DNA from 4 places in the Vreelandella janggokensis genome. Region 4 is predicted to be linked to each of the others. Evidence: predicted binding sites of a transcription regulator. Region 4 holds the regulator's gene; each other region holds the start of a gene.
What was found. Region 4 encodes sigma-54, which starts transcription at its own class of promoters, with help from an activator protein. Its sites were predicted from a motif close to TGGCACNNNNNTTGCTNT; they were not measured.
Positions count from the first base shown of each region.

Region 1: the regulator sigma-54 is predicted to act here: its motif matches at 1,268-1,285, upstream of amt (ammonium transporter).
Region 2: the regulator sigma-54 is predicted to act here: its motif matches at 1,785-1,802, upstream of QC816_RS08125 (urease accessory protein UreD).
Region 3: the regulator sigma-54 is predicted to act here: its motif matches at 1,311-1,328, upstream of QC816_RS08900 (ammonium transporter).

Region 1 is NZ_JARWAJ010000001.1:1,297,231-1,300,347, reverse strand. It holds gene QC816_RS05925 (NAD(P)/FAD-dependent oxidoreductase) at 1-1,090, opposite strand, end outside; gene amt (ammonium transporter) at 1,413-3,117, shown strand, end outside.
Region 2 is NZ_JARWAJ010000002.1:291,778-294,894, reverse strand. It holds gene ureC (urease subunit alpha) at 1-177, opposite strand, end outside; gene QC816_RS08135 (urease subunit beta) at 174-494, opposite strand; gene QC816_RS08130 (urease subunit gamma) at 533-835, opposite strand; gene QC816_RS08125 (urease accessory protein UreD) at 859-1,743, opposite strand; gene QC816_RS08120 (PepSY-associated TM helix domain-containing protein) at 2,251-3,117, shown strand, end outside.
Region 3 is NZ_JARWAJ010000002.1:462,527-465,643, forward strand. It holds gene QC816_RS08895 (FMN-binding glutamate synthase family protein) at 1-1,129, shown strand, start outside; gene QC816_RS08900 (ammonium transporter) at 1,473-2,801, shown strand; gene QC816_RS08905 (DUF1330 domain-containing protein) at 2,902-3,117, opposite strand, start outside.
Region 4 is NZ_JARWAJ010000001.1:949,700-952,816, forward strand. It holds gene QC816_RS04280 (PTS sugar transporter subunit IIA) at 1-93, opposite strand, end outside; gene hpf (ribosome hibernation-promoting factor, HPF/YfiA family) at 98-406, opposite strand; gene QC816_RS04290 (RNA polymerase factor sigma-54) at 493-1,914, opposite strand; gene lptB (LPS export ABC transporter ATP-binding protein) at 2,019-2,768, opposite strand; gene lptA (lipopolysaccharide transport periplasmic protein LptA) at 2,779-3,117, opposite strand, start outside.

The DNA of each region.
Region 1 (3,117 bases), 350 kb from region 4:
GGCCAATCACCGGCTTCATATCCGGAAGACACGGGCGTGCGCCCTTCCAGGCGGCTTCATCAAGACGTTCACCCAGCGGAAAAATACGTCGTGCAGCGCTTTCCGCCGCGCTTAGCTGGCCTTCATGAGCCGGTGACTCAAGGCGGTCCAGCTCGGCACCAGTGGTCAGACGGATGCCTGCATTCATGGGCGCCAGCAAGTAGCCCACCTCGGCATCCATCAACCAGTACTGCAACCGAGCCGGTGCTTGAGTGGCATAATGCATGTGATAGCCCCGTTTGACGAAGGTCGGGAAGCGGTAGCCCAGCCCTTTGAGCCACTCGCCTGACCAGGGTCCCAGTGCCATTACGACATCATCTGCCACCACTTCTCCATCGCTGGTCGTCACACGCCACTGGGTTTCACGCTGGGTGACCGACTGAACATCACTTTGCACAACGCGTCCGCCATTGGCGACAAATGACGCCGCGTAGGCAGCCACCAGCGCGCCTGGGTCGGCGACTGTCCAGGAATCAAGCCAATGAATGGCCCCAATGATGTCATCGCCAAGGTCGGGCTGCTTGTCTCGCAATGCCTGTCGATCCAACACTTGAAATTGCACATCGTAGAGGTCCCGCATTTCTTCGGCCTCTTTTGCGCGCGCGGCCAGCTTCTCCGGGGTTCTATATATCTCCAGCCAACCTTGACGACGCACCAAGTCCTCGACCCCCGCGGCCTCAATCATCGGCTCATGGGTTTTAAGACACAGCTGAATCAAGGAGGCATATTCCGGCACGATCTGCCGGTAGCGACGCGGCGAAGAATGATGCCAATAGCTCAATAACGGCGATGCCGCCTCCAGCATCCCGCCGGTACGATAGCGAATATCCACGCGCCGATTGGGCAATACGCTCAGGATAGTTTTCAAATCGCGAGGAAAGGGATACGGTTTTACCGCTTCACGTTGGATAATACCGGCATTGCCAAAGGATGTTTCCCGGCCTGGCTGGCGCCGGTCCATCAGGGTGACCTGAATACCCCGCTGCTGCAGTTGCCATGCAATGCTGACACCTACCATACCTGCCCCTAACACCACTGCATGACGCGACATTGAAACACCCTCCGATCTGCAAATTACACGACACGCGGGCTCGTTACACCGCACGCCTATTTATCTAAAAAATAGCACTGATAAAGAACCATTAATACAGTCCAAAAAACTGTTTTTAATAGATAAATCAGAAATTAATATCGCCTTAAGCACAAAAATCGACAGCGCCCGACATTGCGGCACAGCAATTGCTTGGCCTTATTACCGGGTGAATCATCATCAGGGCAAAGAACATTAATTCAGCACTGTCTTAACAACCTTTGCATAGCGCCATGCACCGAAAAGGTGCGTGCCACGCACCAAAAATACCAAGGACACCGCCATGCCGCTCTCACCCATTGTCGACACCGAACTGCTCGATACGCTGTGGGTATTATGGGCAGCCGCGCTGGTATTTGTCATGCAGGCGGGGTTTTTATGCCTGGAAGCCGGCACAACCCGCAGCAAAAACGCCATCAATGTCGCAATGAAGAATATTGCGGATTTTGCCATCGCATTGAGCATCTTCTGGCTAGTGGGCTTCGGGTTGATGTTCGGCGTTTCGGAAGGCGGCTGGTTGGGCACAAGCCTGTTCGGGTGGCAGCTCAACTCCGTATCGAGTTGGGTAATCACGTTGTTTATCTTTCAAGCCATGTTCTGTGCTACCGCTGCAACCATTGTGGCGGGTGCCGTCGCCGAAAGAATGCCATTTTTTGCCTACCTATGGACCGCCCTCTGGATAGCGCTACTCATCTACCCCGTATTTGGACACTGGGCATGGGGCGGTCTATTGGGAGGCGAAAGCGGCTGGCTCGCCTCGCTGGGTTTTGTCGATTTTGCCGGCTCAACCGTCGTTCACAGCGTGGGGGGCTGGGTCGCGCTTGCAGCCGTCCTCGCCATCGGCCCTCGCCAGGGACGCTTCAACCAAAACCAACCTCCCACCGCCTTCCCGGCAGGCAACCTTCCCCTTGCCATGTTAGGGGCATTGTTCATGATACTCGGCTGGTTTGGCTTCAACGGCGGCAGCACGCTGGCTGTTAACAATCAGGTACCTGGCATTCTTGCCAATACCGTCCTGGGCGCCGCCGGTGGCATTTTATCCGCCATGCTGATGGGCTGGCGAAGCCGCCGCTATGCTGACGTCATGTATGCCATCAACGGCGCCATTGCCGGGCTGGTCGCTGTTACCGCAGGCGCCCATGCGATTTCGATGTCGGCAGCACTGGGGCTCGGGGCTGTCAGCGGCGTTCTGATGGTGGTCACCAGTGAATGGCTACTCAACCACCGCATCGATGATGCCGTAGGCGCTATTCCGGCGCATTTGATTCCCGGCATTTGGGGCACGCTCGCTCTGCCCTGGATAGCCAACCCCAAGGCACTGGCCACGGGACTGAGCACCTTGGAGCAGGCAGGCGTTCAATTGCTGGGCGTCGTTGTCTGCGGACTCTGGAGCTTTGGTATTGCGTGGCTGCTGTTTCGTATCTCGGGGCGCTATTTTCCACTTCGCGTTAGCGCTGAAGATGAAAAAATGGGCCTCAACCTCGCCGAGCACGGTACCCATAACGAACTGACTCAATTACTGGAACACATGCGCCGTCATGAGCAGCAGGGCGACATGCGCCAGCGCATCGAGGCAGATCCTTTTTCTGAAGTTGGCGAAATAGCGGCAGGCTACAACCGCGTCGCCGCGGCACTGGAAAGCGCTATCGGGCATACCCGTGTGATGCTGCACAACCTGCGCGACGGCGTGCTTACCTGGCAAGCCAATGGGCTGCTAACCAGCCTTAACCCCGGAGCCGAACAGCTGTTCGGCGTTCAAGCCGAGCAAATGATAGATACCCCCGTCAGCCGCTTACTGGATAGCCGAAACCTGGCACCGGGTGAGCGTCACGAGATTAAACTGCGCTCCGCCACTCAGGAAATCCGCTACCTGGAAATTCAGGTAAGCGAAGGTGCCAGTGGCTCGGCCTCCGAACGTTCCGGCATGGTGCGTGACATTACCGAACGCAAGCGCCTGCAGGAGCAGCTAAACCGCGAGAGGGACCTGG
Region 2 (3,117 bases), on a different contig from region 4:
GCCCATGCCGTCGCGGATAACCTTGCCGCCGCCGAATTTCACTTCGTCGCCGTAGTGGGTAGCGTCCTTTTCGACTTCAATCCACAGTTCGGTGTCGCCCAGCCGCACACGGTCACCCACCGTGGGGCCGTACATATCGGCGTAGGCCTGCCGACTGATCTTGTTGTCCGGTTTCATTGCTTACCTCCATCAAGCGCACCCATCACATCGCCGCGGAAGCCATAAATTTCCCGCTTACCGACATACGGGATCAAGGTAACTTCGCGGGTCTGGCCGGGCTCGAAGCGAATTGCCGTGCCCGCCGCGACGTCCAGGCGATAGCCACGTGACTTGTCACGGTCAAACACCAGCGCCGGGTTGGCCTCGGCAAAATGATAGTGCGACCCCACCTGAATCGGCCGGTCACCGGTATTGGCCACCTCGACGCTGATACGCTCGCGGCCCGCGCACAGCTCGATATCGCCGTCTTTTAACTGATACTGTCCTGGAATCATTGGGCCGGGAATCATGGCAGCCTCCTGAGTGCTGATAGCTAGTTGATCGGGGTGTGGACGGTCACGAGTTTGGTGCCGTCGGGGAAAGTGGCTTCCACCTGCACCTCGTCGACCATCTCGGCCACCCCTTCCATCACGTCGTCGCGGCTTAATATCTCGCGGCCGTAGCTCATCAGGTCGGCCACGCTGCGACCGTCACGGGCGCCTTCCATGATTTCAAAGCTGATCAGCGCGACCGCTTCGGGGTAGTTGAGTTTCAGGCCGCGTGCGCGACGGCGCTCGGCAAGCTGGGCGGCTGAAAACAGTAATAGCTTGTCTTTGTCTCTCGGGGTTAATTCCATAGGGCGTCTCCGTTAGCGAGTTATTAGGTTAGCCAAATTCTCGGTGTGTGCGCTTCACGCTCGATCCAAAGGGGGCGCAGTAGATGCCAGGCCTGCTCGCACAGCGCCCAGGCTTCATTGCGGGCGTTGCCCAGATAGCGCAGCAACAATACGCCGTGGCGCACGGTAACGGCCCAGCGGGGGTTGTCAGGCAGCGCTTCGCGCAGGGCCTCGATAGCCCCCGCCACATCGGCTATGCCCACTGCCCAGAGCGTCGCCTGTACCGTCGCGCCCCCTTGCCCCCAGCGCCCGGTAAAGCGCGGGTGCAAAGGGTCGAGGGGCTGGCGCTCCAGCCACAGCGGCTTGCCGTCCAAGGTCAAACGAAAGTGCTGCTCAATGCGTCCCGACACATAGGGCAGCTCGCTCGCCGGGCGGCCCAGCGCCATCATTTCCCAGCCCAGGCAGCGGGCACTGCCGTGAAGGTCAATCTGCGTATACTGCTCGCCTCTGGAGCCGTCAAAGGCAATGGTTTCCTGGGGCAGCCATTCAAGGGTCGCGCCGTCGTCAACGCTTAGACAGGTGTGCTGGGTCCAGGCGACGCCTTGGCTGTCAGCTTTATAGAGCTTGTTGGCGGCGGGTGTCGTCAGCAGCGCGTGAGTGCCGTTTTCCACATGTGCCTGGATGGTCAACGCATCACCGCTCACCAACCCACCCGGCGGGTGCAGCAGATAAACGTGACAGGCCTCACCCCGGCCTTCCGGGTAAAAAGGCCGCTGTACCCGTAATGGCCCCGAGTGGCGCGACTGCACCATACGGGTGACTCCTTGGCGATGGGCAAAGCGCAGCGCCAGCGATGCCGCCCAGTGGCGTTGTGCATCAAAGCGGTGTCCGGAGGTGTCATCCAATCTTGCAGGTTCACTCAGCAGCATGAGGCGTTTTCGCTTCCTTGTTGGCGCATGACTGACTTTCCAATGCAAAGAATGCGCCAAAATGGTGAAAACCGACTGACTAGCCCAGCGAGTGGCTACCATCGCAACGTGGTGGTCGAAATCCCGTCATAAAAATGCACCCAAAAGAAACACCGGATCCCTTCGCGCACAAATAAGGTGCAAAATGCGCCTTATCTCTTGCCGCGACGCGACCCAAGCCGCTTGCCTGCGATAACAATGTGACAAATGACCGCGTTTTCAGGGCTGTGCATGCAACCACTTTCCGCTACCATCTAACCTTTGCCCTACCCACAGCTTTTACACTGTGCTTTTCAGGTAACCCTCCGTGCAGCTACGTCGTTCAGCAAATACCGCCTGGTATCGCTCCTCACATAACCCATTACTCAGTTACCGCCAACACGGTTCTCCTCACGATCGCCTTGTTCAGCGGCCGTTTTTCAAAACTATCCGCCAAGCACCCATGGCTCGGTGGCGAGGAGTTTGAGTATGCCGACAACCTCTCAGCAGGCAGGCAAGCGTCATGCCTCTGACCTCTATCGCGCCGTTTGGCGTTGGCACTTCTATGCAGGCCTGTTGGTACTGCCGTTTATGATCACCCTGGCGATGACGGGTGGGCTGTACCTTTTCAAAGACGAGTTGGACGCGCTGATACACGCCGATATGAAGCGCGTGGCCGTTCAAGAGGCGACGCAACCGCCCTCTTCGCTGATCAGCGCGGCCCTGACGGCTCACCCCGGTACAGCCGTCAAATTCACTGACCCCGCTACCCCGGAAAGCTCGGCGGAGATCACTGTCAAAACGGCGGGAGGCGAGCGTTTGGCGGTTTACGTCAACCCGTATACCACGAATGTGCTGGGAGCGCTGGATGACCGTGGCACGGTGATGTGGACCGTTCGTTACCTGCACAGTTTGAAATACTTTGGACCCACTGCACGCAAACTGATTGAAATCGCCGGCGGCTGGTCAATCTTGCTGGTGCTTACCGGCCTTTACCTATGGTGGCCACGCCGTAAAGGCGCTGGGGGTGTCGTCAGCGTGCGCGGCAAACCCAAAAGCCGGACGTTCTGGCGCGATACCCATGCTGTTACCGGCCTTTTTGTCGGTGCCTTTATTGTGTTTCTCGCCATCACTGGCATGCCGTGGTCGGGCGTCTGGGGTGCGCAGGTCAACCAGTGGGCCAACGGCAATAACTTTGGCTACCCGTCGGGCGTGCGCGTGGAAGTCCCCATGTCAGACACCCGTCTGAGTGACCAGAGCTCGACCACCTGGTCGCTAGAGCAGGCGCAACTGCCCGAGTCCTCCACATCGTCTACCTCCATGACACCAATGGGGATAGACCAGGCCGTTGCCACC
Region 3 (3,117 bases), on a different contig from region 4:
TGAGAAGTGCGGTACCGACGTTACCTTGGGGACTCGCTACGCCAAGAAGCCGATCGTGATTGATACCCCGGTAACCATAGCGGGCATGAGTTTCGGGGCCTTATCAGCACAGGCAAAAGAAGCCCTGGGGCGCGGCGCATCAGAGGTGGGCACGTCAACGACCACTGGCGATGGAGGCATGACTGCCGAAGAGCGTGGCCAGTCCACTAAACTGGTTTATCAGTATCTGCCGTCGCGTTACGGTATGAACCCTGATGACCTGCGCAAAGCCGATGCCATTGAGATCGTGCTGGGCCAAGGCGCCAAGCCGGGTGGCGGTGGCATGTTGTTGGGGCAGAAAATCTCGGATCGCGTCGCACAGATGCGCAACCTGCCCATGGGTATCGACCAGCGTAGCGCTTGCCGTCACCCTGATTGGACCGGCCCGGACGACCTAGCCATTAAGATCGCTGAGCTGCGTGAGATCACCGATTGGCAGGTGCCTATCTATATTAAAGTGGGTGCCACTCGTACCTACTATGACGTCAAGCTCGCCGTCAAAGCGGGCGCCGATGTGGTGGTGCTCGACGGTATGCAGGGCGGAACGGCGGCAACCCAGGATGTGTTTATTGAACATGTAGGCATTCCCACCATGGCTGCCATTCCGCAAGCCGCCCAGGCGCTGCAGGAAATGGGGGTTCATCGTGAAGTGCAGTTGATCGTTTCAGGTGGGATACGTAACGGTGCTGACGTTGCCAAAGCCATTGCCCTGGGGGCTGACGCTGTGGCAATCGGTACCGCGGCATTGATCGCGCTTGGCGATAATCACCCGCGCTACGAAGAAGAGTACCAGAAGCTCGGGTCTGCAGCGGGCTACTATGATGACTTCCAGGAAGGCAAATGCCCAGCGGGTATTTCCACCCAGGATCCCGAACTGAGCAAGCGTCTGGATCCGGTGGCTGCCGGTAAGCGGTTAGCTAACTATCTGCGAGTAATAACGCTAGAGGCGCAGACACTAGCAAGAGCCTGTGGAAAATCTCATCTCCATAACCTGGAACCGGAAGATTTGGTCGCTTTAAATATCGAAGCCGCAGCGATGGCCAGGGTTCCGCTTGCCGGTACCAACTGGATTCCAGGGCAACAATTCTAAGCCATGCGCGTTCAAGGACAAGGCACCGTTATATAGCATGTAGCCTTCACCTGTTACGGGTGAGGGCTTTTTAATGTGATTTTGCACCAAAAGGTGCTGTTTAAAACCTAAAAATCACTAAAACGGCTCGTGGTTATCATGCGTGGCTTCTACGTGTTTGGCAATCAAGCGTTTTGTTTCTTGGCATGAATAATGCTTCTTTAAATACTTTTTAGTAAAAGAGCTGAAAGAGCACTGGCGTGATTGCTGCTTTTACAAGCGCTTCGCTTAGCAGAAAAGGGGGTAAGTGATTATGCCCGACCATTTCAACTTACAACGTTAATGATTGTTTAAGGGGAATAAAATGAATGAATTAAGTTTAGAACTTAGTTATGCGCTGGATACTTTCTATTTTCTAGTCTGTACGGTGTTTGTCATGTTTATGGCCTGCGGCTTTGCCATGTTGGAGTCAGGGCTCGTCAGGTCGAAGAACACCGTCGAAATACTCACCAAGAATGCGATGTTGTATTCGGTGGCCTGTATCGTCTTTCTGATAGTGGGCTATAACGTGATGTATCCCGCTAACCCGATCAGTAGCGTGATCCCTGGCCTGGATTTCATGTTGGGCAGTGATCATAGCTTGTCGGATATTTCCGCTGGGGAGGGGGCGCCTTATTACTCTTCCATGGCCGACTTTATTTTCCAGGCAGTGTTTGCGGCAGCCACCATGTCAATTGTTTCTGGGGCGATTGCTGAACGTATGAAACTGTGGCCGTTTTTGATTTTTGCCGTGTTCATGGTGGGGGTGATTTACCCGGTGAATGGCTTTTGGAAGTGGGGCGGTGGCTTCCTTGATGAGATGGGCTTCCAGGATTTTGCCGGGTCTGTCGTTGTGCACATGGCGGGCGCCTCTGCCGCGCTGGCTGCTGTCTTGCTGGTCGGCCCGCGCAAGGGGCGGTTTGGCCCCAATGGCGAAGTCAGGGCTATTCCGGGAGCCAACCTACCCATTGCCATGCTGGGCATGTTCATTTTGTGGATGGGCTGGTTTGGGTTCAATGGCGGTTCAATGCTGAAAATTGCCAGCGTAGATGATGCCAATGCGGTCGCCCGTATCTTCGTCAACACCAATACGGCCGCAGCATCAGGCATGGTAGCGGCCGCGCTGCTCTACCGTTTGATATTTGGTAAAGCGGATATGACCATGGTGATAAACGGCGCGCTAGCCGGACTGGTATCGATTACCGCGGAGCCACTCTTGCCCAACCCAGGAATGGCAGTAGTGATTGGTGCTATTGGTGGTGTTGCGGTGGTGTTCTCTGTATTGGGGCTTGATCGGTTGAAAATCGACGACCCCGTCGGCGCCATTTCAGTACACGGAAGTGCTGGCGTTTGGGGGATACTGGCCGTCGTCCTTACGAATCCAGAGGCGGCTTTCATGACCCAACTGATCGGCGCCGCTGTTGTCTTTGCCTGGATGTTTGGGGCTAGTTTGCTCGTTTTGTGGATTATCCGTATGACGATGGGTCTTCGCGTCAGCGAACAAGAAGAGTTCGAAGGAATGGATATTCACGAATGCGGTATGTCTGCCTATCCCGAATTTGCTTCTTCCAATACTCAGGAAACGGGCGCGGAGGATAAGCGGGATAAGCCTGCTAAGAATAGGTTATCCGAGAAAAAACCAGCTTTGCGCTAATGTGTTAAATAACACCAAGAACTCTTGGTAAAGCGCTGTGAGTTCTTGGTTTCTTTTTGCGCGAATGAATGAAGAGCTTATCGATATATGAAACTAACTATTATAAGCCCTCCAAAATGACGACATCTACATCAGCAGCACCCTCGCGTGCTGCTTTGGCGCGTTGATATTCTTCAGAGTGATAGCAGGCTAGGGCCTGCTCGTAACTGGGAAATTCCATGATCACACTGCGGGTATGAGAAGTATTCCCTTCCAAAGTGACTCGTTCGCTGCCCCGGGCCAGGAAGTTGGCACCGTATTGCGCAAGTGCTGAAGG
Region 4 (3,117 bases):
AAAGGTGCTGAAAAACTCCAGCACCCGTTTTTTGCTGCCCCCGGGCACATCGTAGAGAACGCGTTCCGGGGGGAGGATTGTGGCCAACGTCATTGAATTAACGCACACCTGCGCCCTGGGCGCGGGCTTGTGCTTTTTCCTTATGCTTAACGAGCTGTCGATCAATCTTGTCCGCCAGGGCGTCGATGGCGGCGTACATGTCATTATCGAGGGCCTCGGCATGCAAGTCAGCTCCTGCCGCGTGGAGTGTGCAGGCGGCCTGTTGACGCTCTTTTTCGACCGAGAGCGTTACCTGCACGGTGGTGATGTTGTCGTAATGGCGCTCAACGCGTTCCAGCTTTTCGTTGACATAGTCACGCAAGGCGTCAGTCAGATCTACATGATGACCGGTGATATTGACTTGCATTGACGTACTCCTTATCCGTCGGACTGTCCTTCGATTGTAACCCTTTTTGGCGTTAAGCAAAGCCCTTGTGTTGAGTTTCCGTTTGCTTAACGTAAGCGACGCCGTTCGCTGGACGAAGGGATGCCCATGCCTTCGCGGTATTTGGCAACCGTGCGACGTGCTACGTGGATGCCGGCTTCCTCCAGCAGGGTGACCAGACGGCTATCTGACAAAGGTTTGCCGGGGGGTTCTTCCTGAATCAGTTTTTTGAGTCGAGCGCGTATGGCCGTGCTGGAGTGGCTGTCGCCGTCCTGGCCACTGATCTGGCTGGAAAAGAAGTATTTAAGCTCGAAAATTCCCCGCGGTGTATGGATGAACTTCTGGGTGGTGACGCGAGAGATGGTCGACTCATGCATCTCTACCGCATCGGCAATATCGGCCAGTATAAGCGGTTTCATGGCCTCTTCGCCGTGTTCGAGAAAGCCGATCTGGCGAGTGATGATTTCGCGGCCGACGCGTAACAGGGTGTCGTTGCGGCTGGAGAGGCTTTTGATCAGCCAGCGGGCTTCCTGCAAGTGATCCTTGAGGAACTGGTTATCATGACTCTTGTCGGCGCGCTTGATCAGGCTAGCGTAGTCGGGTTGAATCCTGAGCTTGGGTAAGGCCTCTGGGTTGAGTTCGAGGTGCCAGCCTTCGTTATCGTGGCGAACCACCAGGTCGGGAATCACGTAGCTATCGTCAGTGGCGCTGTAAACGCTGCCGGGGCGCGGGTCCAGGCTTCTGATCAGTTGGATGACGTCATCGAGTTGCACATCGTCCAGGCCGAGTCTTCGCTTGAGGAGGCGCTGATCATTTTTACCCAGCGCTTCAAGGAACTGGCGAACCAGACGCCGCGCAGGAATCAGCAGCGGTGTGTCACCGGGTAGTGCGGCGAGCTGAAGCATCAGGCATTCGCGAAGATCGCGGGCGAAGATGCCGGTGGGCTCGAACTGTTGCAGTCGCAGTAGAATGGTTTCAACCTCGCGCTGGCTGAGGCCTTCCACGCCCTGGTCTCGCAGTCCTTCGCGGATATCGGCAAGGGGCTGGGTGAGATAGCCGTTAGCATCCAGTGCGTCAATCAGGCTCTCGGCCACCAACTGTTCACGTTGGCTCAAATCGGTCATGGCGAGTTGCCAGAGGAGGTGGCCATGCAGCGTTTGCCCGGTGGCCTGGCGCTCGAAGTCAGGCCCCTCGCTACTTGTGCTGCCACTGCCCATCGTATCCTGATAGGTATCTGACCAGTCGCTATCGACGGATAGCTCCTTGGGAATGCTATCTGCCCACTCGCTTGCTTCCGGCTCGCTGTCAGCTTGCTCGCTTTCGCTGAACTCATCTTCCTGCTCGAGCATGGGGTTGGCGTCAAGCGCTTGCTGGATTTCTTGGCGTAAATCGAGCGTTGATAGCTGTAGCAGGGCAATTGCCTGCTGCAGCTGGGGTGTCATGGTGAGCTGAGTGCCGATCCGCAGTTGAAGAGAAGCTTTCATGACCATCTGAGAACCACTCGTTTATCGGAAAGCATCCACCCTAGTGCGAGTTGTGTTTGGGTGCAAGTGCAATAAGTATGCCATCGGCAATAAATATGCCATTGATGGCTTTAGAGACGGAAATCAGCACCTAGGTAAACGTCACGCACCTCCTGATTGTCAAGAATGGCGGCCGGCGAACCGCTGGCGATAATATGCCCGTCGCCGACGATATACGCCACATCGCAAATATCCAGCGTTTCACGCACGTTATGATCGGTAATCAATACGCCAATACCTCGCTCCTTCAAGGCGCGGATGATCGACTTGATATCGCCCACGGAGATGGGGTCTACACCTGCAAAAGGCTCATCAAGCAGGATGAACGCAGGCTCTGTCGCGAGGGACCGGGCGATCTCGACGCGGCGCCGTTCGCCTCCGGAAAGGCTCATGCCCATATTGTCGCGGATGTGGGTAATATGGAACTCTTCCAGGAGTGTTTCCAGGCGTGCTTCGCGTCCGGCTCGATCCAGGTCGTGACGGGTTTGTAAAATGGCCATGATGTTGTCGGCGACGGAGAGTTTGCGAAAGATCGACGCCTCCTGGGGCAAATAGCCAATGCCTGCCTTGGCACGCTCGTGCATGGGTGCTCGGGAAAGGTCCAGGCTATCAATCCCGACGCTGCCTGCATCTGCCTTGACCAGGCCGACAATCATGTAGAATGAAGTGGTTTTACCGGCGCCGTTGGGGCCGAGCAAACCGACGATGCTGCCTTGTGAGATATCCAGGTTGATGTCTTTTACGACGCGTCGGCGCTTGTAGCTTTTCGCCAAATGGCGGGCGTATAGCGTTTGTGTTGCGCTGTTGTCGGCAACTGCCATCAGGCTCTCCTTATCCCTCGGGTTGCAGCGTCATGCGGATGCGCTGCGACTCTTGATTGTCGACGTCGGAGCGCGCCTTGACGAACTCGCGGTCGATAAAGTATTCCAGCCGCCCCCCGGTGAAGCGGTCGCCTTGCTGGATGATTTCCGCCTGGTCAATCAACTCGACGCGTCGCTCGGCGACATGGTAGATCACCCTTCGACCCCAGCCTTCCATCGGGCCATCCTGGTCTTCGGGTTGCCGCCGCAAATAGGCCCGTTCGCCCAGCGCCGTGGCCCGCGAGAGCTCGCCTTCCTCATTTCGCTGGATTTCCACTTCGTCGCCTCTTATCAGCATGTTGCCTTGGCG